4 regions of the Pantoea phytobeneficialis genome follow, and region 3 is predicted to be linked to each of the others. Evidence: predicted binding sites of a transcription regulator. Region 3 holds the regulator's gene; each other region holds the start of a gene.
What was found. Region 3 encodes PhoB, which activates phosphate uptake and scavenging genes when phosphate is short. Its sites were predicted from a motif close to CTGTCATAAAACTGNCNNAT; they were not measured.

Region 1: ugpB (sn-glycerol-3-phosphate ABC transporter substrate-binding protein UgpB) is a predicted target of PhoB. The motif match lies at 2,423-2,442, and genes of this name have one in related genera.
Region 2: serA (phosphoglycerate dehydrogenase) is a predicted target of PhoB. The motif match lies at 3,310-3,329, and genes of this name have one in related genera.
Region 4: opgB (phosphatidylglycerol--membrane-oligosaccharide glycerophosphotransferase) is a predicted target of PhoB. The motif match lies at 3,776-3,795, and genes of this name have one in related genera.

The regions. Positions count from the first base shown of each region.
Region 1 is NZ_CP024636.1:320,251-326,261, reverse strand. It holds gene ugpE (sn-glycerol-3-phosphate ABC transporter permease UgpE) at 1-76, opposite strand, end outside; gene ugpA (sn-glycerol-3-phosphate ABC transporter permease UgpA) at 73-963, opposite strand; gene ugpB (sn-glycerol-3-phosphate ABC transporter substrate-binding protein UgpB) at 1,024-2,340, opposite strand; gene livF (high-affinity branched-chain amino acid ABC transporter ATP-binding protein LivF) at 2,576-3,289, opposite strand; gene livG (high-affinity branched-chain amino acid ABC transporter ATP-binding protein LivG) at 3,291-4,058, opposite strand; gene CTZ24_RS01415 (high-affinity branched-chain amino acid ABC transporter permease LivM) at 4,055-5,326, opposite strand; gene livH (high-affinity branched-chain amino acid ABC transporter permease LivH) at 5,323-6,011, opposite strand, start outside.
Region 2 is NZ_CP024636.1:2,677,648-2,683,658, forward strand. It holds gene CTZ24_RS12415 (MFS transporter) at 1-485, opposite strand, end outside; gene CTZ24_RS12420 (oxidative stress defense protein) at 704-1,432, shown strand; gene CTZ24_RS12425 (LysR family transcriptional regulator ArgP) at 1,507-2,412, opposite strand; gene rpiA (ribose-5-phosphate isomerase RpiA) at 2,572-3,231, shown strand; gene serA (phosphoglycerate dehydrogenase) at 3,511-4,749, shown strand; gene CTZ24_RS12440 (5-formyltetrahydrofolate cyclo-ligase) at 4,808-5,398, opposite strand; RNA gene ssrS (6S RNA) at 5,475-5,658, opposite strand; gene zapA (cell division protein ZapA) at 5,698-6,011, opposite strand, start outside.
Region 3 is NZ_CP024636.1:1,028,906-1,034,916, forward strand. It holds gene CTZ24_RS04625 (AAA family ATPase) at 1-2,343, opposite strand, end outside; gene sbcD (exonuclease subunit SbcD) at 2,340-3,557, opposite strand; gene phoB (phosphate response regulator transcription factor PhoB) at 3,754-4,443, shown strand; gene phoR (phosphate regulon sensor histidine kinase PhoR) at 4,458-5,771, shown strand; gene CTZ24_RS04645 (PstS family phosphate ABC transporter substrate-binding protein) at 5,896-6,011, shown strand, end outside.
Region 4 is NZ_CP024636.1:662,103-668,113, forward strand. It holds gene CTZ24_RS02950 (APC family permease) at 1-1,105, opposite strand, end outside; gene opgB (phosphatidylglycerol--membrane-oligosaccharide glycerophosphotransferase) at 1,398-3,695, opposite strand; gene CTZ24_RS02960 (tautomerase family protein) at 3,911-4,300, opposite strand; gene CTZ24_RS02965 (LysR family transcriptional regulator) at 4,421-5,344, shown strand; gene CTZ24_RS02970 (glycosyltransferase family 32 protein) at 5,318-6,011, opposite strand, start outside.

The DNA of each region.
Region 1 (6,011 bases), 710 kb from region 3:
GAAACAGGATCGTCAGCACACCCAGCACCAGCAGCGTGTGGCTGAAGATATCCAGCCCGCGTCGGTTCTCAATCATTGGTATTGCACCTTACGCTCGACAAAGCGGAATTGCAGGATAGTGAGGCCAATCACCAGCAACATCAGCACCACCGATTGCGCTGCCGACGAGGAGAGATCAAGCCCGGTAAACCCTTCGCGATAAATTTTGTAGATAAGCGTGGTGGTCGCCTGTACCGGCCCACCGCCAGTGGCGGCATCGATCACCGGGAAGGTGTCGAAGAAGGCATAGACCAGGTTGACCACCAGCAGGAAGAAACTCACCGGGGTGATCAACGGCAGCGACAGGTTAAAGAAGCGCCGCACCGGCCCGGCACCGTCAATCGCCGCTGCTTCCACCAGCGATTTGGGGATCGATTGCAGCGCCGCAAAGAAAAACAGGAAGTTGTAGCTCATCTGCTGCCAGATCGATGCCAGCACGATCAGGAACATCGCCTGGCCGCTGTTTTGCGCGTAGTTCCAGTTGTAACCGATCTGGTTAAGGAGATGGCTGAACAGGCCGAGTCCGGGGTTAAACAGGAACATCCACAGCACTGCCGCGACCACCGGGGCCACCGCATACGGCAGCAGTAGCAAGGTTTGGTAGAGTTTTTTCAGCCGCACCACATAATCCACCAGCGCCGCCAGCAGCAGAGAAAACAGCATGCCGCACCCCGTGACCAGCGCGCTGAATTCAATGGTGGTCCAGAAAGAGGCCAGGTAGTACTCATCACTGAACAGCCGTCTGAAGTTATCCAGCCCAACAAAAGTGCTGGAGATACCAAAGGGATCAAGGCTTTGCAGTGAGTACCACAGCGCTTCACCGGCTGGCCAGAGAAAGAAGATGGCGGTGATCACCAGCTGTGGCAGTACCAGCAGATAGGGCAACAAACGGGAGCGGAAAACCGGGCGTGATGATGAGGACATAACGGACTCGTTCAGGCAAAAAGATCGGGGCAGACACGCGGCCTGCCCCGTTACGGCGGGTTACTTCACCTGCTGCTCAAAACGGCGCAGCAGTTCGTTTCCGCGTTTAACTGAGTTATCCAGCGCTGCCTGCGGCGATTGTTTGCCGGTCCACACGCTTTCCAGCTCCTCGTCCACGATGGTGCGAATCTGCGGCATATTGCCCAGACGCATCCCTTTGGTGAACGGCAGCGGATCTTTGTTCAGCATCTGGCGCGTCGCGATATCGGCACCCGGGTTCTTGTCGTAGAAGCCCTGCTGTTTGGTCAGCTCGTACGCCGCCGTGGTGATCGGCAGATAACCGGTTTTCTGGTGCCACTCGGCGGCGATTTCCGGTTGCGCCAGGAACTGCATAAACTCCGCCACACCTTTGTAAGTGTTGGCATCTTTGCCCTTCATCACCCACAGGCTGGCACCACCGATGATGGCATTCTGCGGTGCATTCGGCACGGTTGCGTCATACGGCATCATGCCGACACCAAAGTTGAATTTGGCGTAGTGTTTGATATCCGCCAGTGAACCGGAAGACGCGGTGGTGATGCCGCAATCGCCGTTGTAGAACTTCGCGGTGGATTCATCTTTGCGGCCAAAGTAGGTGAAATCACCCTTCTTGTTCATGTTTTCCAGCATCTGGATGTGACGAACCTGCACCGGCTTGTTGAACTCCAGCTCAGCGTCTGTGCCGTCAAAACCGTTGTTTTTGGTCGCCACCGGCAAGCCGTGCCAGGCGCTGAAGTTTTCAATCTGAATCCAGCCTTGCCAGCCGCTGGCGTAACCGCAGGTCAGGCCCGCTTTACGCAGCGCATCGGCGTCTTTTGCCAGTTCCTGCCAGGTTTTTGGTGGCTGATCCGGGTTCAGACCGGCTTTTTTGAAGGCGTCTTTGTTGTAGTACAGCACCGGGGTGGAGCTGTTGAACGGCTGAGAGATTAAATGGCCGCTGGAATCGCTGTAGTAACCCGCGACAGTCGGGACGAACTGTTTTTCATCAAATGCGATTCCGGCATCCTGGAACACCTGATGCACCGGCACAATGGCTTTGGACGCCATCATGGTGGCAGTACCCACTTCATACACCTGCAAAATGGCCGGTGCTTTACCGGTACGCACAGCGGCAATCCCCGCCGCCAGGCTTTGTTCATAGTTGCCTTTGTAGACCGGGACGATTTTGTAGTCTGGGTGGGCCTGGTTAAAACGTTGTGCCAGAGAATCAACTTCTTTGCCTAACTCGCCTTCCATTGAGTGCCAGAAAGGAATTTCGGTGGCAGCCAGTGCATGACCACTGAGCATCAGACCGAGCAGGGCACTCATCAGGCGGGGACGAAGCGTAAAAGCGGACATAATGTTTTCCTGTGCATGTAGGTACGCGCGAAATCACGCATTTTTTGTTCGCGAAGTAACATGACACGGGAAAATGACGGAAAAATAACAGGTTAATGACGGGAATGTGACAAGGCTGAGTGCAGCTTGTTGCCCTCATCCCGGCCTTCTCCCGCAAGCGGGAGAAGGAGACGTGCAATATATAAGTTTGGCTCGATCAATTCCCTCTCCCGCTCGCGGGAGAGGGTTAGGGCACTCAGGCACCTAAATAGGCGCTTCTTACCGCCTCGTTGGACAACAGCGCTTCGCCACTATCCTCCAGCACCACATGCCCGTTCTCCAGCACGTAGCCACGGTCGGCCAGTTTCAGTGCCTGGTTGGCGTTCTGCTCGACAAGGAAGATGGTCATCCCTTCTTTACGCAGCTGCTCGATGGTGTCGAAAATCTGCTGAATGATAATCGGCGCCAGGCCGAGCGATGGCTCGTCCAGCAACAGCAGACGCGGCTGGCTCATCAGCGCACGACCAATCGCCAGCATCTGCTGCTCGCCACCGGACATGGTACCGGCACGTTGCACCTTACGCTCCGCCAGACGCGGGAACAGATCATAGACGCGCTCAATACGCTCCTGATACTGGCTACGGCTGGCAAAGAAGCCCCCCATCGCCAGATTCTCTTCCACCGTCATGCGCGAAAACACCCGACGCCCTTCCGGGACAATGGCGATCGCCTCACGCATGATGCGTGCGGTTTGCCAATCGGTAATGGTTTTGCCATCAAACGTAATGGTGCCTGCGGTTGCACGCGGCTCGCCACACAGCGTACCGAGCAGCGTAGTTTTGCCTGCACCGTTGGCACCAATCAGGGTGACAATTTCGCCCTGATTGATATACAGGCTGACGTTATGCAGCGCCTGAATTTTACCGTAATGGGCGCTGACGTTTTCAATGGTTAACATTGGGTTGGCCATATTACGCCTCTCCTAAATAGGCACGGATCACATCCGGGTTATTACGAATCTCTTCCGGCGTGCCGTTGGCCAGTGGCGTTCCCTGATTGACCACGTAAATACGGTCAGAAATGCCCATCACCAGCTTCATATCATGTTCGATCAACAACACCGACACCTTATGCGTACCGCGCAGTTCGGCAATCAGTTCGTCCAGTTCGTGCGTTTCTTTCGGGTTCAGACCGGCCGCCGGTTCATCCAGCATCAGGATTTCCGGGCGCGTGACCATGCAGCGTGCGATCTCCAGACGACGTTGCTGACCATAAGCAAGGTTACCCGCCTGACGGTTCGCCAGCTCCAGCAGGCCGATACGTTCCAGCCAGGTGGCAGCGCGGTCCAGCGCTTCGCTTTCGCCTTTGCGGAACGCCGGGGTTTTGAATAACCCGGAAAATACGCCGCTTTTCAGATGCTGATGTTGCGCCACCAGCAAGTTTTCAATCACCGTCATCTCACGAAACAGGCGCACATGCTGGAAGGTACGCACAATGCCCATCCGTGCAATTTTCTGCCCCGGTAAGCCGGCCAGATTTTGATCGCGCAGTTTGATGCTGCCGCCCGTGGGTTTGTAGAAACCGGTCAGGCAGTTGAACACCGTGGTTTTACCCGCGCCGTTTGGACCAATCAACGAAACGATTTCCTGCTCCCGCAGTTCCAGCGCCACGTTGTTGACTGCCAGCAGGCCACCAAAACGCATCATCAGGCCTTCTACGGCTAATAAAGGCTGACTCATGCCTGCTCTCCTGCTTTACCCTGTTTCAGTTTCAGCTGCGGACGCTTCATCGGCAGCAACCCCTGCGGTCGCCAAATCATCATCAGCACCATTAAGCCACCCAGTACCAGCATGCTGTATTCGTTGAGGTCACGCATCAGCTCACGCGATACCACCAGCAACACAGCGGCGAGGATGACCGCAAACTGCGAGCCCATGCCCCCCAGCACCACAATCGCCAACACAAACGCCGACTCGACAAAGGTGAAGGATTCCGGGCTGACAAAGCCCTGGCGCGCAGCAAACAGCGTACCGGCAAAACCGGCAAAGGCCGCGCTGATGGTAAACGCCGTCAGCTTGATACGCGTCGGGCTAAGACCAAGAGAACGGCAGGCGATTTCATCTTCGCGCAGCGCTTCCCAGGCACGGCCCAGCGGCATACGCAGCAGGCGGTTGATGATAATCAGCGTCAGCACTACCAGCAGCAGCGCCACCAGGTAGAGGAAAATCACGCGGTCATTGGGATCGTATTTCATGCCGAACACCTCGTGGAAGGTGCCCCAGCCGCCCTCGCTGACCTTGCGACCAAACTCCAGGCCGAAGAGGGTCGGTTTCGGGATCTGCGCGATACCGTTTGGACCGCCGGTAATCGAGGTGTTGTTCAGCAGCAGGATACGGACGATTTCGCCAAAGCCGAGGGTGACAATCGCCAGATAGTCACCACGCAGACGCAGCACCGGGAAACCGAGCAGTAAGCCGAACGCCCCGGCCACCAGACCCGCCAGCGGCAGGCTCTGCCAGAAGCCAAAACCGTAGTAGTGGTTCAGCAAGGCGAAGGTATAGGCACCGATGGCATAGAAGCCGCCGTAGCCCAGCACCAGCAGGCCCGACAAGCCCACCACCACGTTAAGCCCGAGGCCCAACATCACGTAGATCAGCGTCAGGGTGGCGATATCCACGCTACCGCGCGAAACCAGGAACGGCCAGATCACCGCAGCCACGATCATCAACACCATCACCAGCTTCTGCTTCGGCGTTGAACCATCAAAGCCCGGCAGCACCAGGCCATTGCCGCTGCGTTTGAATTTGCCGTGGAATAACGGACGCAGCAACTGGAACAGGAATACCACGCCGCAACCGACAAAAATCCAGTTCCAGCGCACCGTTCCGGCGTTGGATACCACCAGTTTGGTGCCATCAAGATCAAGGCGCATACCCATAAAGAAGGTGGCAAGCACCAGCAACATCACCGTAGAGATAACGGCGTTAACCAGTCCGAGGCGCTTCATACTTTTTCCACCTCCGGACGGCCAAGAATGCCGGTTGGCATCACCAGCAGCACGACAATCAGCAACGCAAAGGAGACCACGTCTTTATATTCGGTAGAGAGATAGGCCGAGGTCAATGCTTCGGCAATGCCCAGCACCAGACCACCGATCATCGCCCCCGGAATGCTGCCGATCCCGCCCAGTACTGCGGCAGTGAAGGCTTTCATCCCGGCCATAAAGCCGATAAACGGGTTGATGGAACCGTAGAACTGCCCCAGCAGTACGCCAGCCACTGCCGCCATCGCCGCACCAATCACAAAGGTCAGTGAAATCACGCGATCGGTATTGATACCCAGCAGGCTGGCCATTTTCAGGTCTTCTGCACAGGCACGGCAGGCGCGCCCCATACGTGAATAACGGATAAATACCGTCAGTGCCAACATGGCGATAAAGGTCACAACCCAGATCATCAACTGCATGGTGGAGAGCGTGGCGGCAAAGCCGTTGCTTTCACCCAAGGTCCATTGCCCGGTGATCAAGCTCGGCAGCGCGAGATCGCGCGAACCTTGCGTCAGGCTGACGTAGTTTTGCAGGAAGATCGACATCCCGATGGCGGAGATCAGCGCGATCAGGCGCTTGGAGGAACGCACCGGCTTATACGCCACACGTTCGATACTCCAGCCGTAGGCGCTGGAGATAATGATCG
Region 2 (6,011 bases), 1.6 Mb from region 3:
GTCATGCAGGCTAAACCGACAAACTGCGCCGAAGAGTAAATACCGATGGCGCTGGCGCGCTCCTGTTCCGGGAACCAACTGGAGATCACCCGGTTGTTGGCGGGCATCACCGGGGCTTCAAAGGCACCGACGCCCAGACGCAGGCCAAACAGCGCGAGAAAGCTACCGGCAAAGGCGTGTAGCGCCGTCACCATCGACCAGACAAACAGCCCGACGCCATACACCAGCCGCGCGCCCAGACGATCGATCAGGAAACCGCCGGGGATCTGTAAGGCGGCATAAATCCAGCCAAAGGCAGAGAAAATTAACCCCATCTCCAGCGGCGTGAAGCGTAATTCACCGGCCATTGTCGTGGCGGCGACCGACAGGTTGGTACGGTCCATGTAATTAATAATGATGTTGATAAACACCAGGCCAAGCATCAGAAAGCGTGTGCGCCCGGCACGGACACAAACGTGGGGTTGGGCTATCGGTTGCTCTGTCATCGTGGAACGCTCCCGGAGGTCAGAGTGTCTCTTTAATAGAAACACTGGTAGGCAAATTCAGCGAATACAGGGTGATTATTTTGTGATCGCGGAGACGATAAAACAGCAGAGTGCCCGAACTTTTCGTTGAATCAAAACTCAGACCATCACGCATGGTAATGTGTAGCAGGCTTCGCCATAGTGGCGACCTCAGAATTGAATCTTCAAGGAGGACTTTCGTGAAACTCAAAGCACTGGCGCTGGCCGCCGTAATGAGCGCGGGCGCATTGCCTGCGATGGTTCAGGCCGACGAGCTGCCGAATGGGCCGCATGTGGTGACTTCAGGGCAGGCAAGTGTCGAGGCACGTCCGGATATTGCTACGCTCTCGATTGTGGTGAATGTTTCATCGAAAGACGCGGCGGATGCGAAAAAGCAGGCCGATAGCCGTGTTGCACAATATTTTGATTTTCTGCAAAAAAATGGCATCGAGAAGAAAGATATCGATGCTGCTAACCTCAGCACCCAGCCGGAGTACGATTACACCAAAGAGGGGAAGTCGGTACTGAAAGGCTACCGCGCAGTACGCCAGGTACAGGTGACGCTGCGTCAGCTGGAGAAGCTGAATGAACTGCTGGATGGGGCGTTGAAAACCGGGTTGAACGAGATTCGTGCTGTCGATCTCGGCGTGGCAAATCCGCAGACCTATAAGGATCAGGCGCGTAAAGCGGCTATCGCCAATGCAACTCAGCAGGCATCAGCACTGGCGGAAGGTTTCAATGCGAAACTCGGTCCGGTGTATAGCATCCGCTATCACGTAGCCAACTATCAGCCGATGCCGATGGCACGCATGTTCAAAGCGGCGGCATCAGAGGCGGATACCTCAGCGCAGCAAACCTACGAGCAGCAGACCATTCACTTTGACGATCAGGTGGATGTGGTATTCGATATCAAACCGAATACACCGTAATGTTTCCGTAGCGGCGCGATTTATCGCTCAATCCTGTGCGTGATAACTCGCGCCGCTACGAATTCGTGCTGCTGTCAGGCCGCTAAATCATCCTGACGCAATACGCGGTGGCCGTGGGCAATTAATGCATCGGTGACGCGGCGCATCAGACGGCTTTCCGGGGCAAAGCGATGCCAGTACAGCATCCGGCGCTGGTACAAGCCGGGCGTCAAATCCACCAACTCACCATTCGCCAGTTCACGTTCAATCTGCAAATGCGGGATCATACAGCAGGTCGACCCCTGACGAGCCAGCTGGACGAAGGCTTCCGACGAGTTAACGATATGGCAGGGTACGCTACCCGGCGACAGATCGAAATTCTGTTGCAGAAACGCCTGATGCATATCATCGAGATGATCAAAGGCAATGGCCGGGGCTTTCAGCAGCGCCGAACGTGTCACGCCATTCGGGAAGTAGCGATTGGCAAACTCGGGTGAAGCTACAAACAGATAATCTAACGCACCCAGTTGATCAACCAGACAGCTCGGTAAGGGTTGTGGCTGAATACTCACCGCACCCACTACTTCACCACGACGCAAGCGCTCCTGAGTACGGGTTTCGTCTTCGACCTGAATGTTGAGGCGCACCGGGGAATCGGCCAGCACATCTTTCAATGCGGGCAGCAGCCAGGTTGCCAGACTGTCGGCGTTGACCGCCAGTGACAACAACAGCGGCGTGGTGCCACCGTTTTCATCACCCAGCCACTCCTCTTCCAGCAGCTCCACCTGATGCAACAACGCCAGCAGCTTCTGCCCCTGTTCCGTCGGGCGCGGCGGTACGGTACGCACCAGCAGCGGCTGACCGAATAAATTTTCCAGCTGTTTAATACGCTGCGACACCGCAGACTGCGTAATACAAAGTTTTTGCGCGGCGCGCTCAAAGCCGCGTTCACGAATCACAGCATCCAGCGCCTGAAGCGTTCGATAATCCGGGCGTTTCATTGTTGTTCTCTCTCGTTCAGGATGGAGGGTACTATGCCACAAAAAATCAAAAGATGGTTTTTGTGCACTGAGTTACAAAGCCTTTAACAGCCGCGCTTTTTTACGCCGCCTTGTTTTATACTACGCGCACCTCGTTGTCGCACAGGTTTTAAACATACCATGACCCAGGATGAACTGAAAAAAGCGGTAGGTTGGGCAGCACTGCAATATGTGCAGCCGGGCACCATTGTTGGCGTTGGCACCGGTTCGACCGCTGCTCATTTTATTGATGCGTTAGGTTCGATTAAGCATCAAATTGAGGGCGCAGTTTCCAGCTCGGAAGCCTCAACGCAGAAACTGAAATCCCTCGGCATTCATGTGTTTGATCTCAATGAAGTGGATTCGCTCTCGGTATATGTCGACGGTGCTGATGAGATCAATCCGCAGATGCAGATGATTAAAGGCGGCGGCGCGGCGCTGACGCGTGAGAAAATTGTCTCCGCTGTGGCTGAGAAATTTATCTGTATTGCCGATGCCTCGAAAGAAGTGGATGTACTGGGCCACTTTCCGCTGCCGGTTGAAGTGATCCCGATGGCGCGTTCCTATGTGGCGCGTGAACTGGTGAAATTGGGCGGCCTGCCAGAATATCGTCAGAACGTGGTGACCGATAACGGCAACATTATTCTCGACGTGCATAATCTACGCATCCTCGATCCGATCGCGCTGGAAAAAGCCATCAATGCGCTGCCTGGTGTGGTGACGGTAGGGCTTTTTGCAGCTCGCGGCGCTGATGTTGCGCTGATCGGCACTGCTGATGGCGTAAAAACCATTACCAAATGATCTGTCCGGCGCTGTTGCAGCGCCGCTTATTTCCATACGCAAAACATCTTTTCTTCGTATGCTGAAATTCGGTGACTTATGTCACAAAACAGTCATCAACAGCAGGTTCATTCTTCGCTCTGTACGCATATCCCGATTTTGTACGGCATTGTGCTGCCGTAGCGCTGACGCGTGCTGAGGTCGAGGCAATCGATTGTCTTGCTGCAAACGAATTTTTTGATATTTTGACAGAAGGCTGGCTTATGGCAGCCCTCGTTGAATTCTGAATAGGGTCGGGAAATGGCAGAGTTATCACTGGAAAAAGACAAGATTAAGTTCCTGCTGGTGGAAGGTGTCCATCAGAGTGCGCTGGATAACCTGCGCGCAGCAGGTTACACCAACATCGAATTCCACAAAGGTGCACTGGATGCGGAGACTCTGAAGTCCTCCGTTCGTGACGCACACTTCATTGGTATCCGTTCCCGTACCCAACTGACCGAAGAGATTTTCGCTGCGGCTGAAAAACTGGTTGCGGTTGGCTGCTTCTGTATCGGCACCAACCAGGTTGACCTGAATGCAGCAGCAAAACGTGGCGTGCCGGTGTTTAACGCCCCGTTCTCCAACACCCGTTCGGTTGCCGAACTGGTGATTGGTGAAATGCTGCTGATGCTGCGTGGCATCCCGGAAGCGAACGCCAAAGCGCACCGCGGTATCTGGAATAAAATTGCAGCGGGTTCCTATGAAGCTCGTGGCAAGAAGCTGGGTATCATCGGCTATGGCCACATCGGTATGCAGCTCGGTGTGCTGGCGGAAAGCCTTGGCATGCATGTGTTTTTCTACGATATCGAGAACAAACTGCCGCTGGGCAACGCCACACAGGTGCGTCACCTGTCTGACCTGCTCAACATGAGTGATGTGGTCAGCCTGCACGTACCGGAAACCCCATCAACGCAGAATATGATCAGTGCCGCTGAACTGGCGCTGATGAAGCCAGGTGCGCTGCTGATTAACGCCGCACGCGGTACGGTGATTGATATTCCGGCGCTGTGCGATGCCTTGTCCAACAAACATCTGGCGGGTGCGGCGATTGACGTGTTCCCGGTGGAGCCGGCGACCAACAGCGATCCGTTCAATTCACCGCTGTGTGAATTTGATAATGTGATTCTGACGCCACATATCGGTGGTTCGACGCAGGAAGCGCAGGAAAACATCGGTCTGGAAGTCTCTGGCAAGTTGGCGAAGTATTCTGACAACGGTTCAACCCTGTCTGCCGTTAACTTCCCGGAAGTGTCGTTGCCGATGCATGCCGCCAGCGCCAGTCGCCTGTTGCACATCCACGAAAACCGTCCGGGTGTACTGACCGCCATCAACCAGATTTTTGCCGAGCAGGGCATCAACATTGCCGCCCAGTATCTGCAAACCTCGCCGCTGATGGGCTACGTGGTGATCGATATCGATGCACAGCAGGATGTGGCGGATAAAGCGCTGCAACTGATGAAGGCGATTCCGGGCACCATTCGCGCGCGCTTGCTGTACTGATTTAACATCGCGCTGCTACAGCTATCGTAGCGGCGCGATTTATCGCGCAATAACCCGGTTACCACTGCCACAATTTCGACGGTGTAATCACCACCGGCAACGGCACATCCCAGGTCGCTACTGGCAGCGTTTCAACATGCTGACAGTCATGCGCAATCCCCACCGGTAGAAAACCATGCTGCTGCCAGTTTTGTAGCGTGCGATCGTAAAAACCGCCTCCCATACCCAATCGCTGCCCGCTTTGGTCGAACGCGACTAATGGCACCATCACCACGTCCAGCTGATCAAGGGTGACCATTTGGGTGATATCCAGCGGCGGTTCCGGGATGCTTAATTTATTCGGGCTGAGTGGCGTGTCGGGTGTGTAGCGCAGGAACAGTAAATTTCCGGGGGCGAAAGGGTGCAGCACCGGCAGGAAAACCTGTTTTTTCTGTTGCCAGAGCTTGGCGATGAGTGGGCGAGTATTCAACTCCCCATCAACGGACAAGAACAACGCAATACGTTCGGCATTGCTGATGGGCGCAAAATTTATCGCATGCTCTGCCAGCAAATCGGCGGCTTGTTCCTGCTGTTCAGCCGTGAGGTTGCGGCGCAGATGACGCACATGTTGACGAATGTCTTGTCGGTCACGAAATGAGGGTTCAGACATGATATCCCCGGCAAAGTCGGCTGTTGCCAGCCACTATATCATGCGTACCGGGGGATAACAGAAGTGGAACTAAGAGGAGATCTCCGAGATGCCGCCGCAGGCTGTAACCCTTGAACCCTTGGTTCAAGGTGAATGTGTCGTCGCAACTATCAGGCTTCTCGGACGGACCGAGCATGCTCACAAGTTACGGAGCGCCACATTCTGTGGTAATGAAATATCGGCTCAGGGGACTGGCCCGCATGCAAACATCTCAGAGAAAATTTACTTCACCGTTACTGTATCACGATAACCATGAAGTGTTATTCAAACTTTGTGCCCTGGCGATCAGTTATGCGACCTTGCTCAACTAATGCTTGTTCAATGGTCTGTTGCAGCATACGAATACGTTGTTCCATATTGGCTGCGTAGTCGCGCGTCTTACCTTTCTCTTGTGCCAATTCGTGGCAGATGTTTAACGCGGCGATGAACACCAGTTGCTCTGTATTTGTGACTCTAGTGCGAACTTTTAAATCTTGCAACCGTTGATTGAGGTCCTCAGCTGCCGCATTCAGCGCATCTTGCTGTTCAGGCGGACAATTCACTCTCAACGAACGACCAAAAATCTGAATATCTA
Region 3 (6,011 bases):
GCTGTTGGCTTTCGCCAGCTGCGGTTGCAGGGTGGTGAGTAACCGCTCACTCTCCTGCCATTTCTGCCAGCGTAGCTGCAACGCGCTCAACCAGTCTTCACGCGCCTCGCGCGCGGGTAGGGTGAGCTGATGTTGGGTCAGTTGCTGTGCCAGTTGTTGGCTGAGTTGCTGCCACGCAGCCCGCTCGGCTTCGCTACGCTGGTTGAGATCGTTCAGCGTCTGCTGCACGCTGGTAATTTGCTGCTGTGCCAGTTGCTGCTGTTGCAGATGCTCCAGCCATTCCCGTAGCTGATTTTCCTGCTGATCCTGCTCGCGTTGCCAGCGGGTCACATCGTCCTGCTGCTCCAGCGTGAAGGTGAGCGCGAGCTCACCGGTCAAGCTTTGCCACTGCTCACTCAGCGTGCTGAGCTGCTGCCCGATTTCCCTGAGTTCCTGCTGCAACGCCTGCTGTTGCAGCAATGACAGGCGTTGCTGCTCACCTTTGGCGGTGCCGGATTCTTTGAGCTGAGCAACACGAGTTTGCAATGCCGCAAGACGCTGTTGATTCTCGCCAGGTTCCAGTTGGCGATATTGCTCAATGGCCGGATGCTGACAGGAACCACACAGCGGGCAAGGATGATTAGGCTGCAAGCGGGCACGTTCATCGGCCAGTTGAGCGATTGTGCGTTCCTGGTCACATATGGTCTGCACATCAAGCATCGCCTGATTCTCACGCTTCCACTCCTCGCGCAGCGCCTGTAAAACCTGTTCTTCCGCCTGATAGTGCCGGGTAAGCGTATCCAGTTTTGCCTGACGTTGTTGTTGCTGTGGCTGGAGTGAACGCCACTGCGCCGTCAACAGGGTCAGTTGCTGACGCGATGCACGTTGCACCTGATGTTGCGCTAACGTATCACGGACCTGATCGATAGCAGGAGGCGCGGCTGGCAGCGCCTGCTGACGGGCAGCGAAAGCTTGCTGGAGCTGCTCAAGCTGCTGTTGTTGCTGCTGTTGCTGATTGCTCAACTGGGTGACGGCCAGCTCACGTTCATCCAGCCGGGTAATGTCGGATTGCCAGCGCGCCAGATGCTCGCCCCAGGCCGCGACGCTGGCTTCGCGGGTGCGCCATTGTTGCTGCTCATCCCACAGTTGTTGTAAGCGTTCACTCTCCTGTTGTTGCTGGCTGAGTGCGGTGCTGTTTTGCTGCACCAACTGCTGTTGCGCCGTTATCTGGCGCTGCTGTTCGCTGACCTGCTGTTGCAGGGTCGCGATGTGTTGATCAAGTGGGATGACCTGCTCGGTCAGCAGCGTTTCCAGTTGTTGTTGTGCGTGCTGTGCCTGCTCGCGCGCCTGTTGGGCCGTGTGGAAACGTGCTTCACCTTGCTGCTGGGCATGGATCGCCTGTTGATGCTGCGCTTGCACCTGCTGCATTTGCCGGGCGAGGGCGATATTTTCCTGTTCCAGCTGTGTGCGCTGTTGCAGTTTATCGCGTAATTTTTCCGCCGGTTCGGCGCGCGCCAGCCTCTGACGTTCAGGTTCGGCCTGGTGCCACGCGTTTTCTGCCGCCTGCAACGCCTGTTGCGCCTGCTGCTGTTCGCCAGCCAATTGTTGTGACTGACTCAGCCACTGTTGTTGCTGCTGCGCAGTGGTGAGCTGCTGGTTCAGCGTGACCTCGGCTGCATTGAGTTGTTCCAACTGACTTGCCAGCTCAGCCCGCCGCGTCTCATCCAGCAACGACATTCCTCCGGCGCGGGCGCGCAGCGTGTCGAGATCGGCACGCGCGCTTTTGTAGCGCTCGAAAATCTGGATTGAGATTTGACCGTAGATCTCGGTGCCGGTCAGCTCCTCCAGCAGCTCGGCGCGCTCGCCAGGTTTGGCATTCAAAAAGGCAGCAAATTGCCCCTGCGACAGCATCATTGAGCGGGTAAAGCGGGCGAAATCAAGACCGGATAGGGTTTCGATCAGTTTTAATTTGTCGCCCACTTTGTCGGCAACAATTTGGTTGTCGGCACAGCGCGCCAGCTCAACGCGCGGAGCCTGCAATTTGCCGTCGGCCTGACCACGGGCGCGGTTCTGGCTCCAGAAGGCACGCCAGGCTTCACCCTTGATCTCAAACTCCACCTCGGCGAGGCATTCGGCGGTATCCCGGGTGATCAGTTCGTTCTGGGTTTGCGACAGCACGCCGAGGCGTGGCGTCTGGTGATACAGCGCCAGACAGATGGCGTCGAGCAGGGTGGTTTTACCGGCGCCGGTGGCCCCGGTAATGGCAAACAAACCGTTACTGGCAAATGGCTCACGGCGAAAATCGATAAACCATTCTCCGCGCAGGGCGTTGAGGTTTTTAAAACGCAGCGTCAGGATTTTCATGCAGAGGGGTTCTCCAGCGCGGCTAGGGTGGTGCGAAACAGTTGCGTAAGGTGTGCTGCCTGGTCGGCATCCAGATCCTCTTCCAGCGCCAGACGACGCGCAAACACCTCTTCAACCTGCAATTCGCTCAGGGTTTCGTTATCCAGTCGCGCCAGGCTGCGGCTGCGCTGTTCGCGACTGCGGCGTACCAGTAGCACCTCCACCGGTAAGTTTTCCGTCAGTTGTTCCACGCGGCGTTGCAGGTCGCTCAGGTGCTCCTGAGTGGTGATTTCAATATCCAGCCACACCGCCAGTTCGCCCTCTTTTTCTTTGAACAGCGCCAGTTGCCGTTCGATATCCGCCAGCGATCCTTTCAGCATCTGCATTGGCTGGAACAGCGGGATGGTCAGCGGCGTCACGGCATCAAGGCCGGTGCTGAAATCCAGCAGAAACACGCTCTTGTCGCGGCCCAACTCATCAAAGCTGAGTGGAATGGGCGAACCGCTGTAGCGAATATGATCGCTGTCAGCAATGCGTTGTGCTCGGTGAATATGGCCGAGTGCGATGTAATCCGCCGCAGGGAATGCCTGCGCCGGAAAGGCATCGAGGGTGCCGATGTAGATATCACGCACCGAGTCGCTTTTGGTTACGCCGACGGTGGTGAGATGGCCGGTGGCGATAATCGGCAGTTTGCCCCCGAGTGCTGCGCGCTGCGCCTCTGCGGCGGCAAAGCAGTGCTGATAATGTTGTTCGATGGCTTCCAGCAGCGACAGCTGTTTTTCCCGCCCGGACTGTCCGGCCTGGCTGCGCAAAATATCGCGCGGGCGCAGATAAGGGATGGCGCACAGCAGCGCGCCTGGCGTACCGTCGCGCTGCTTCAGGGTCAGCACCTGCTGCTCGCCCTGCGGCGTAGCGCTGGTGATCACCTGCGTGTTGAGGCAGGCAAGCAGTTCGCGTGATTCATTGAGCGTTGCCACCGAATCGTGGTTCCCTGCCAGAACGATCAACTGGCAGCGGCTGGCCTGCAACGCCACCACGAAGCGGTTAAACATTTCACGCGCATAGCTTGGCGGTGAGCCGGTATCAAACAGGTCACCGGCGATAATCAGCGCATCCACCTGATGCTGGTCAATCTGCTGGCGCAGCCAGTCGAGAAATGCCTGATGTTCAGCAGCGCGACTTTTGCTGTAAAAGAACTGGCCCAGATGCCAGTCTGCCGTATGGATGATGCGCATGGATGCTCCCTGCCAGAAAAAGCGATGGGGAATTATAACGACTTCACCACGAAAGCAAAAAAAACGCCTCACGGCTGTCACATTTCTGTTTTTCCACTAAATTTCCAGGGTTGGGTTTTTCATAAAAGTGTCATAAAACTGACGCATAATGACGCCGCAAATCCCAGTGACAGCCGTCATATCAGCAGGAGTAATAATGGCTAAGCGCATTTTGGTTGTGGAAGACGAAGCTCCCATCCGTGAAATGTTATGTTTCGTGCTGGAACAGAACGATTACCAGCCGATTGAGGCGGAAGATTATGACAGCGCAGTAGGGAAGCTCATCGAACCCTGGCCGGATTTGATTTTGCTGGACTGGATGTTACCCGGCGGTAGCGGTATCCAGTTTATCAAGCACCTGAAACGTGAAGCCATGACGCGCGATATTCCGGTGATGATGCTGACGGCGCGTGGCGAAGAAGAAGATCGTGTACGCGGTCTGGAAGTGGGCGCTGACGATTACATCACCAAACCGTTCTCCCCGAAAGAGTTGATGGCGCGTATCAAAGCGGTGATGCGGCGTATTTCGCCGATGGCGGTGGAAGAGGTGATTGAGATGCAGGGACTGAGCCTCGACCCGTCATCACATCGCGTGATGTCCGAAGCCACGCCGCTGGAGATGGGACCGACTGAGTACAAATTGCTGCACTTCTTTATGACGCACCCGGAACGCGTTTACAGCCGCGAACAACTGCTGAACCATGTCTGGGGTACCAATGTGTATGTCGAAGATCGTACTGTCGATGTGCATATCCGTCGTTTACGTAAAGCGCTGGAGGTCTCCGGCCACGATCGCATGGTACAAACCGTACGCGGAACAGGGTATCGTTTCTCTGCTCGCTACTAAACGGAGTCTTTACCGTGCTGGAACGACTCTCCTGGAAGAGATTATTGACCGAACTGGTGCTGGTCTGTCTGCCGGCACTGATTTTAGGTCTGGTATTTGGCTATCTCCCCTGGCTGCTGCTGATCGCGGTCTTGGGTTTGCTGTTGTGGCATTTCTGGAACCTGATGCGACTCTCCCATTGGTTATGGGTTGATCGATCCATGACGCCGCCCGGTGGACGCGCCAGCTGGGAACCGCTGTTTTACGGGCTGTATCAAATGCAGTTGCGTAACCGTCGTCGTCGTCGCGAGCTGGGCAACCTGATCAAACGCTTTCGCAGCGGTGCGGAATCGCTGCCGGATGCGGTGGTGCTAACCACCGAAGAGGGTATCATTTTCTGGTGTAACGGCCTGGCGCAACAGCATCTCGGCCTGCGTTGGCCGGAAGACAATGGTCAGAACATCCTCAACTTGCTGCGCTATCCTGAATTCTCCCGCTATATCCGCCAGCGTGACTTTAATAAGCCGCTGACGTTGGTGCTGAATAATCAACGTCATATGGAGTTTCGCGTGATGCCCTACAGCGAAGGGCAGTGGCTGATGGTGGCGCGTGATGTGACGCAAATGCATCAACTGGAGGGCGCGCGACGTAACTTCTTCGCCAACGTCAGCCATGAGTTGCGTACCCCGCTGACGGTGTTGCAAGGCTATCTGGAGATGATGAACGATTCGGTGATGAACGAACGTTCACGCAGCAAAGCGTTGCAAACCATGACGGAGCAAACACGACGTATGGATAGCCTGGTGAAGCAACTGCTGACGCTGTCGCGCATTGAAGCTGCTCCCGCCCTCGATATGAAAGAGACGGTAGATGTGCCGACCATGCTGTTGCTGCTCCAGCGCGAAGCGGAAACTTTGAGCCAGGGGCGTCATGAGATCCATTTTCACACCGATCCGCATCTCAAAGTGCTGGGTAATGATGAACAGTTGCGCAGCGCCATCTCCAACCTGGTGTATAACGCGGTCAACCATACGCCGGAAGGGACGCGCATTGATATCAGCTGGCTACGTAATAAACAAGGTGCCGAGTTTAAGGTGTGCGATAACGGGCCAGGGATCAGCCCGGAACATCTGCCACGTTTGACCGAACGTTTCTACCGGGTGGATAAAGCGCGTTCGCGCGCTACCGGTGGCAGCGGCCTTGGGCTGGCGATTGTTAAGCATGCCCTCGGTCACCACAACGCCCGGCTGGAAATCACCAGCGTGCCGCATCAGGAAACGTGTTTCAGCTTTATCCTGCCGTCACGGTTGATCGTCGCCAGCCAGATACGGGAGAATGTGGCGCAATAAGCGTTCTGATTTCCCCGTAGCGGCACGATTTATCGCGCGCCGTTCAATTGGAACACCAAAAAACTGCGCGATAAATCGCTCAAAAGACTGCGCGATAAATCGCGCCGCTACGTGGAATCCCTGCATGAAATCGTTGCTGCTGTTCATTTTGCTGTCGTTCTCTGTGCTGGCGCAGGGGCAACAAACCATGCTGGCGGGCAATCTGAGCAGTGTCGGTTCTGATACCCTCGGTTATCTGAT
Region 4 (6,011 bases), 370 kb from region 3:
CTGCACCAATCAAGCCACCCCATACCTGAAACTCTGATGGCAGCGTCCAGACGATCGCCAGCAGCAATGACAGCCACAATGCGCCACGAGGCACACCGGATTTCGCATCCACTTCACCAAACACCTTGAACAGATGGCCGTTGCGCGCCCACGCGAAAAGTACGCGTGCGGCCCCAGCCAGATAGATGTTACCGGTCCCGGCCGGTGAAATGACGGCGTCGATCAAGATCAGGTTAATTAACCAGGTAAGACCAAGGCTGCGTGCCAGGTCAGCATAGGGTGACTGGAATACCTGCTTCAGACCAGCCCAGCCGTGTTGCGACAGTAAATCTGTCGGCACTGCACCCATAAAGGCGTATTGCAGTGCCAGATAAATAACGAAACTGACGGCGATAGCGATACCAATCGCCAGCGGCACGTTGCGCTGTGGGTTTTTGGCTTCGCTGGCAAAATCCACCGCCTGACGAAAACCGAGGTAGGCAAACACGATCCCTGCGCCGGTCAGTGAACTGAACACGCCATGAGCTCCGCCCGGAGGTGCCGGTGGCACCTCAAGATTTGGCGCATGGAAGTAGAGCAGCAGGGTGACAATGGTCAGCAGCGGCACGATAAATTTAAAGGTGGTGACAATGGTGTTAACGCGGCCAAAGAAACTGACGCTCCAGTAGTTAAGCAGGAAAAACACCACCAGCAGCCCAATCTGCACGGCAAAACCCAGTCCGGTCGGGCTGCCATCAGCATGTCCCAGCGCTGGCCACCAATAAATGGCGTACTGACGCACGGCTTCAACCTCCACCCCGGCCGTGCTGGTGTAGGCGAGCAGTGAACTCACGCCAATAACAAAACCGACGATATTGCCGTGTGAATAGTTGGGGTAGCGCACAAAGCCGCCCGCGCGCGGCAGCGCCGATGAAAGCTCGGCATACACCAGGCCAATCAGCAGCACGATCACTGCCCCTAATACCCACGCCCAGCCAGTATGGCTGCCCGCATAGCCGGAACTATTGAGTGCGGCATATAACCAGCCCGACCCAATCATCGATCCAATGCCAAGTAACGACAGATCGACCAGCCCTAATTTCTGTTTTAGCCCACTTGACGCCATAACATGCCCCTGTCTGATTATTAGATGTTGTGAGAGGGGAATAAAGCATATTGCGTGCCAGTAATATTTTACGGATGTGAAGGTTTAGCGATGAAATAAATATTCTGGCATCACCTGGAGAATGGGCGGTTCAGGTAAATGCCTGACATGGAAATAGGGGATTCAATATATTCGGGAACTATCTGAACCTATGGATTCGCGGTGCAGGACGCACCGCGATGATCCGAAATATACATTATGCATGTAGTTGAAACATTATGTCATCCCTGCAACAGGAATGACATAATTCCCGTTAACCCTGCGGTTGTGGAATAATTTTAATATCCACCATGCCAATACCTAATTTACGGGGGTCCTGGCCGATGATATTTCCCACATTGGAGAGCTGGGGTTCCGGCGGGGCAATAATTAAATTATGGCTGCCGCCGGGATTGGTGAAATGCAGCGTGGTGGTCGATACATCGTCACCCAAGGTTAATTCCTGCTGCTGATCGCCAACGCGAACCGGAATTGGCCGATGCGCATTGGGGCCAAATGCACGGGCGGTGATCACCACATCAAAACTTCCCGGCAGCGGATCGACATATTCGATGTTCACTTCCGGTGCCAGATTGGCGTTGGACCAACGTCCCCACAGCTCCGGGCGCGAAATGCCGGTGAAGCTTTTCACGCTTTGCGGTGCACCGGGCACGTTGAGCATAAAGCTGTCAGCGCTATAGCGAATGGCGTTGTCTTCAATACGGATCTGCTGCTCATTGTGCTGATATTGCGCATCGCTGAGGGTGGTTAGCGGGAAGATCGCTTTTCCCTTCCACACCGGTTTATCAATACGCGTAACCGTTGGCTGACCGCCCATCTGCCCCATTGCGAGACAGAGGTCGCTGGAAAGTGCCAGATCAGGCTGCCACAGGCGCGCCATCTTAAAGCAGCGATCCACCCAGACGAACTTCTCCGCAGCGGTAAAGTCTGCCAGCTGATAACGCAGCGGCGCGGAATACTCACCTTCTGGCAGCGGTTCCACGCGTTTATCGCCCACGCGGAACAGAATCGGCAGCTTGAAGGTGGTACCTGAGAAGCTGAAAGTGTTCTTCTGCTGGTCGATGGTGAAGGCATCGAGCTTGCTGGGGAAATTCCACAGCTGGATGATATCCGGTTTCCATGACAACACCTTCTGCGTCATGTTATCAAACTGCGCGGAAAGCGAAGGGGAACTGAGGCCGCTGCGGCCAAGGCCAATGGCTTTATCGCCACCGAGAATATCCAACACGGTGGCACCGTTATCCAGCGTGCTGCGCTTGCCATCCAGCACCTTCGCTTCAGGCTGATCGCCACGGATCACCATAAACAGGTCATGGCGTGGTTGCTGGATCAGATATTGATGCGCGGTGTTATTCATCGCCAGGTGATCGGACGTCACCACAATGATGGTGTTTTTAAACCACGGCGAGGCTTTAATACGTTCAATCAGTCGCGCCACATGTTCCTGAGAGCAGGCCACCGCACTGAATGACTGATTTGGTTTGCCATCATAGCTGTAGCTTTTATGTTGGCAGGTACGGGAAATAAAACCGTCCGGGTGGTGGGTATCGACGGTGAGGGTAAAGAGCGCAAAGCGTTTCTGCTGCCGCGACAGTTCCTCATACTTCTTAAACACTTCATCCATCACGGTATCATCGTAATAACCCCAGTTGTTGCGATAGTCAGGGTCAGCCACGCGATCTTTCAGTTCCTGCGCACCGTACATATGTGCCGGGTCAAAACCATGCGATTTCAGGAAGGTATCTTTACCGGCAAAGCGCAGGTCGGCACCCTGAATAAACCAGTTCTCGTAGCCGGAATTCTTCAGGATATCGCCGAGACAGATATTTTGTGGGAAGAAGCTGGACAGTGCGGCCGACGCATTGTCCTGGAACGGAGCAAACAGCGGAATCCCACATTGTGAGCCGACCATACCGGCGATGGTGTAATCCGTGCCGGGCAGTTGTTCGGTGTTGCTGAAATCCAGGCTTTGATCTTTTTCACGACTCAGCTCGGGTGCCAGGCCGGGGAACGTTTTTTCGTTAAAGTAGGTTCGCTCCAGACTTTCGCCATAGATATAGACCAGGTTGAGCTTTGGCTCGCTAATCACCGATTTTGGCGTCTTGTAGTAAGTCTCGAAATCGGAATCCGCCAGTCGATTATGGGAAGCAATTAAATCCTTCACCTGACGAAATGCCGGAGTGGTTTGCACTGAGCCCGCAGCACAGGCAATAGCCAACAGACTCCAGCCAAGATGGTGTTTCTGTTTGCGACGACGTAGCAGCCATGTGAGCAGACAGAACAGGAGAAATAAGGCAATGATGATACCGATCGCCGGCACCACGTATTTGCTGACGCCCGCACCGGTCAGGCTGTTAGTCAGGGTATAGAGCACCGCGTCATTAATCCCGTCGCCAGTAAAATAGTTGCTGGCAAACAGCGTGATGTTGAGCACGATGAACAGGGTAAGAAGAAGCAAAATCACACCAAACCAGAACTTATTACGTCCGGCTTTGTGGGAATAGACTGCAATCGCAGCTAAAAAAAGTACAACCGATAATACTTCGGACAAGGTCGGATCCTCAGGCTGATTGAATACGCAATCCGTGCGTAACCACCCTCTTTGGGGGTTTTTGCGTCAATCTATATTGGCTGTCACATGTCTGCAACACGACCAGTCAGATTTGTGCGGCTGATTTGACTTTGTTTAAAGCGGGTTTAGGCAGGCTATGGTTTGCACTGGCAGCAATCAAAGATCGCTGCCAGATAAGGGGGAAGAGAAGAGGATCAGAGTTTGCCGGTCAGGTACTGCGCTTCGCCATCGGCAAAGCTCCAGTCACCTTTATTATTGGTAATAAAACTGATCATCAGGTCATTGCCCTGCACGCCACAGTTTTCCTGTAACTCGCGTGCTAACTCTGCCATGAAGAGCGTTTTCTGTTCTTCACTTCTCGGGCTGGTGTAGACCCGTACCATCACCAGATTGTCACTGCGCTCAAAACCGAGGCCGGTATCCTGAAAAACCATCTGGTATCTTTTGTTTTCGTGAACAATCTGATAACGATCGCGGGGTGGGACTTTAAAAGCAGTCAGAACGGCGCGATGAGCCGCATCCAGCAGAGTACGTAATTCTGATTCAGAACGGCCCTGAATCACGTCAAATTGCAGTAACGGCATAAATAAACCCTCGTTTTTGCTCACATGGAAAGAGTAGGATGTGGTGCTATGCTGCCGTGTACCGTTGCAAAGAAAAAGCGCGCTGCCTGAAATGATTATTTATTATTTTGAACAATCATCATGAAAGAGATTAAAACCGATGCACTTTGGGTGCACCTGCACTGGCTGACCGTACTGGCTGAGTTGGGGAGCTTTACCCGTGCGGCTGAACGGCTGGACGTCAGTAAGGCGGCGATGAGTCAAAAGATTAAAGAGCTGGAAGAGATGGCGGGCGTCGCGCTGGTGCAACGCACCACCCGCAGCGTACGCCTGACATCTGCCGGAGAAAAGCTGGTGGATGAGCTGCGAGATCCCTTTGCGCGTATTGAGCAGAGTTTTTTCAGCGTGCGTGATGAGGCGGGCCCGGTACGCGGCATGGTTCGTGTCAGCGCCCCCGTAGCCTTTGCCCGGCAGCAATTGGTGCCGATTATCGGCGATTTTTTGCGTGAATATCCGCAGGTGCGTATCCAACTGGATGTGACCGACCGCTTAGTCTCGCTCGGCAGTGAGGGTTTTGATTTGGCGATTCGTCACAGCCAGCAGTTGCCGGAAACGCATGTCGCATTGCCGCTGTGTGAAACCCAGACCTTATTGGTGGCGTCCCCCGCTTACCTGGCGGAGCAGGGTACACCACAAACCCCACAGGCATTGCAGCAGCATAATTGCCTGTACTATCCGCGCGGGCTGGAGTCACCACAGTGGCGTTTCCGTCAACTGAACGACGCCAGCGAAACGGTGCTGGTCAGAATCCAGGGGAATTTTGCCACCAACAATAGCGAATCGATTCGCGATGCGGCGTTGCAGGGGCTGGGCATTGCTATGCTGCCAGATTTCAGCGCCAGCGCGGCGCTGGCGGCGGGTACGTTACAACGGGTTTTACCGCAATGGCAGTCGGTGGACGCCTTCGCCGATCGTTTATGGGTGGTGCGCCCTTATGCGGCCCAGGTGCCACGGGCGGTCACCACCTTTATTCACTGGCTACGCGCGCGCTTTGTTGATGGCTGAGGGCGACACCAGCGCAACCGGTGCATGGGGTTGCATCATTTGTCCCAGCAGGCTGGTGCGATTGTAGTTGCCAAGGCGCAGGTTGAAGTCGAGATGCTGACGTTCATTACCGCTTAATTTAATCACCGGTGGCGGGGTGTGCGGGCGCTGCTGAAATAACACCGATTTAGCAAACGCCGCGCTATTCCAGCCGCTCAGGCGTTGATAAAAGTAGGCATTCGCTTCGCCCTTGCGCAGATAGATATTCGCCCGGCGATATTCACGCATCGCCGCCTGTTGCGCCAGGGAGCAAAGTTGCTGCTCTGGCTCGGCAATTTTTTGCGCCAGCAGGGTAAAATCATCGCGCTTATTCAATTCACTGAAGAAACGTTGCGCCCCAAGATGTTTAATCGGCGCGTACTGCTTCTGCCATTCGCGGATAAAAGGATTATTGGGGCTGGCGGCGAGAAACCAGTTTTCCATCACCGGCGACAGGTAATTCATGGTTGAGACTTCGCAATAAAAACCAATCACATCCATAGGACGTTCCTGATGCACACGATGTACCCAGGCGAGATCTTCAAACAGCAGAGTGCTGCAATCAATGGCGATGCCGCCGTAGCGTAATAATAATTCCAACCGAATGGCATCACTTTTTTGTTTCAGCGTTAATTCTGGTGAAGTGAAG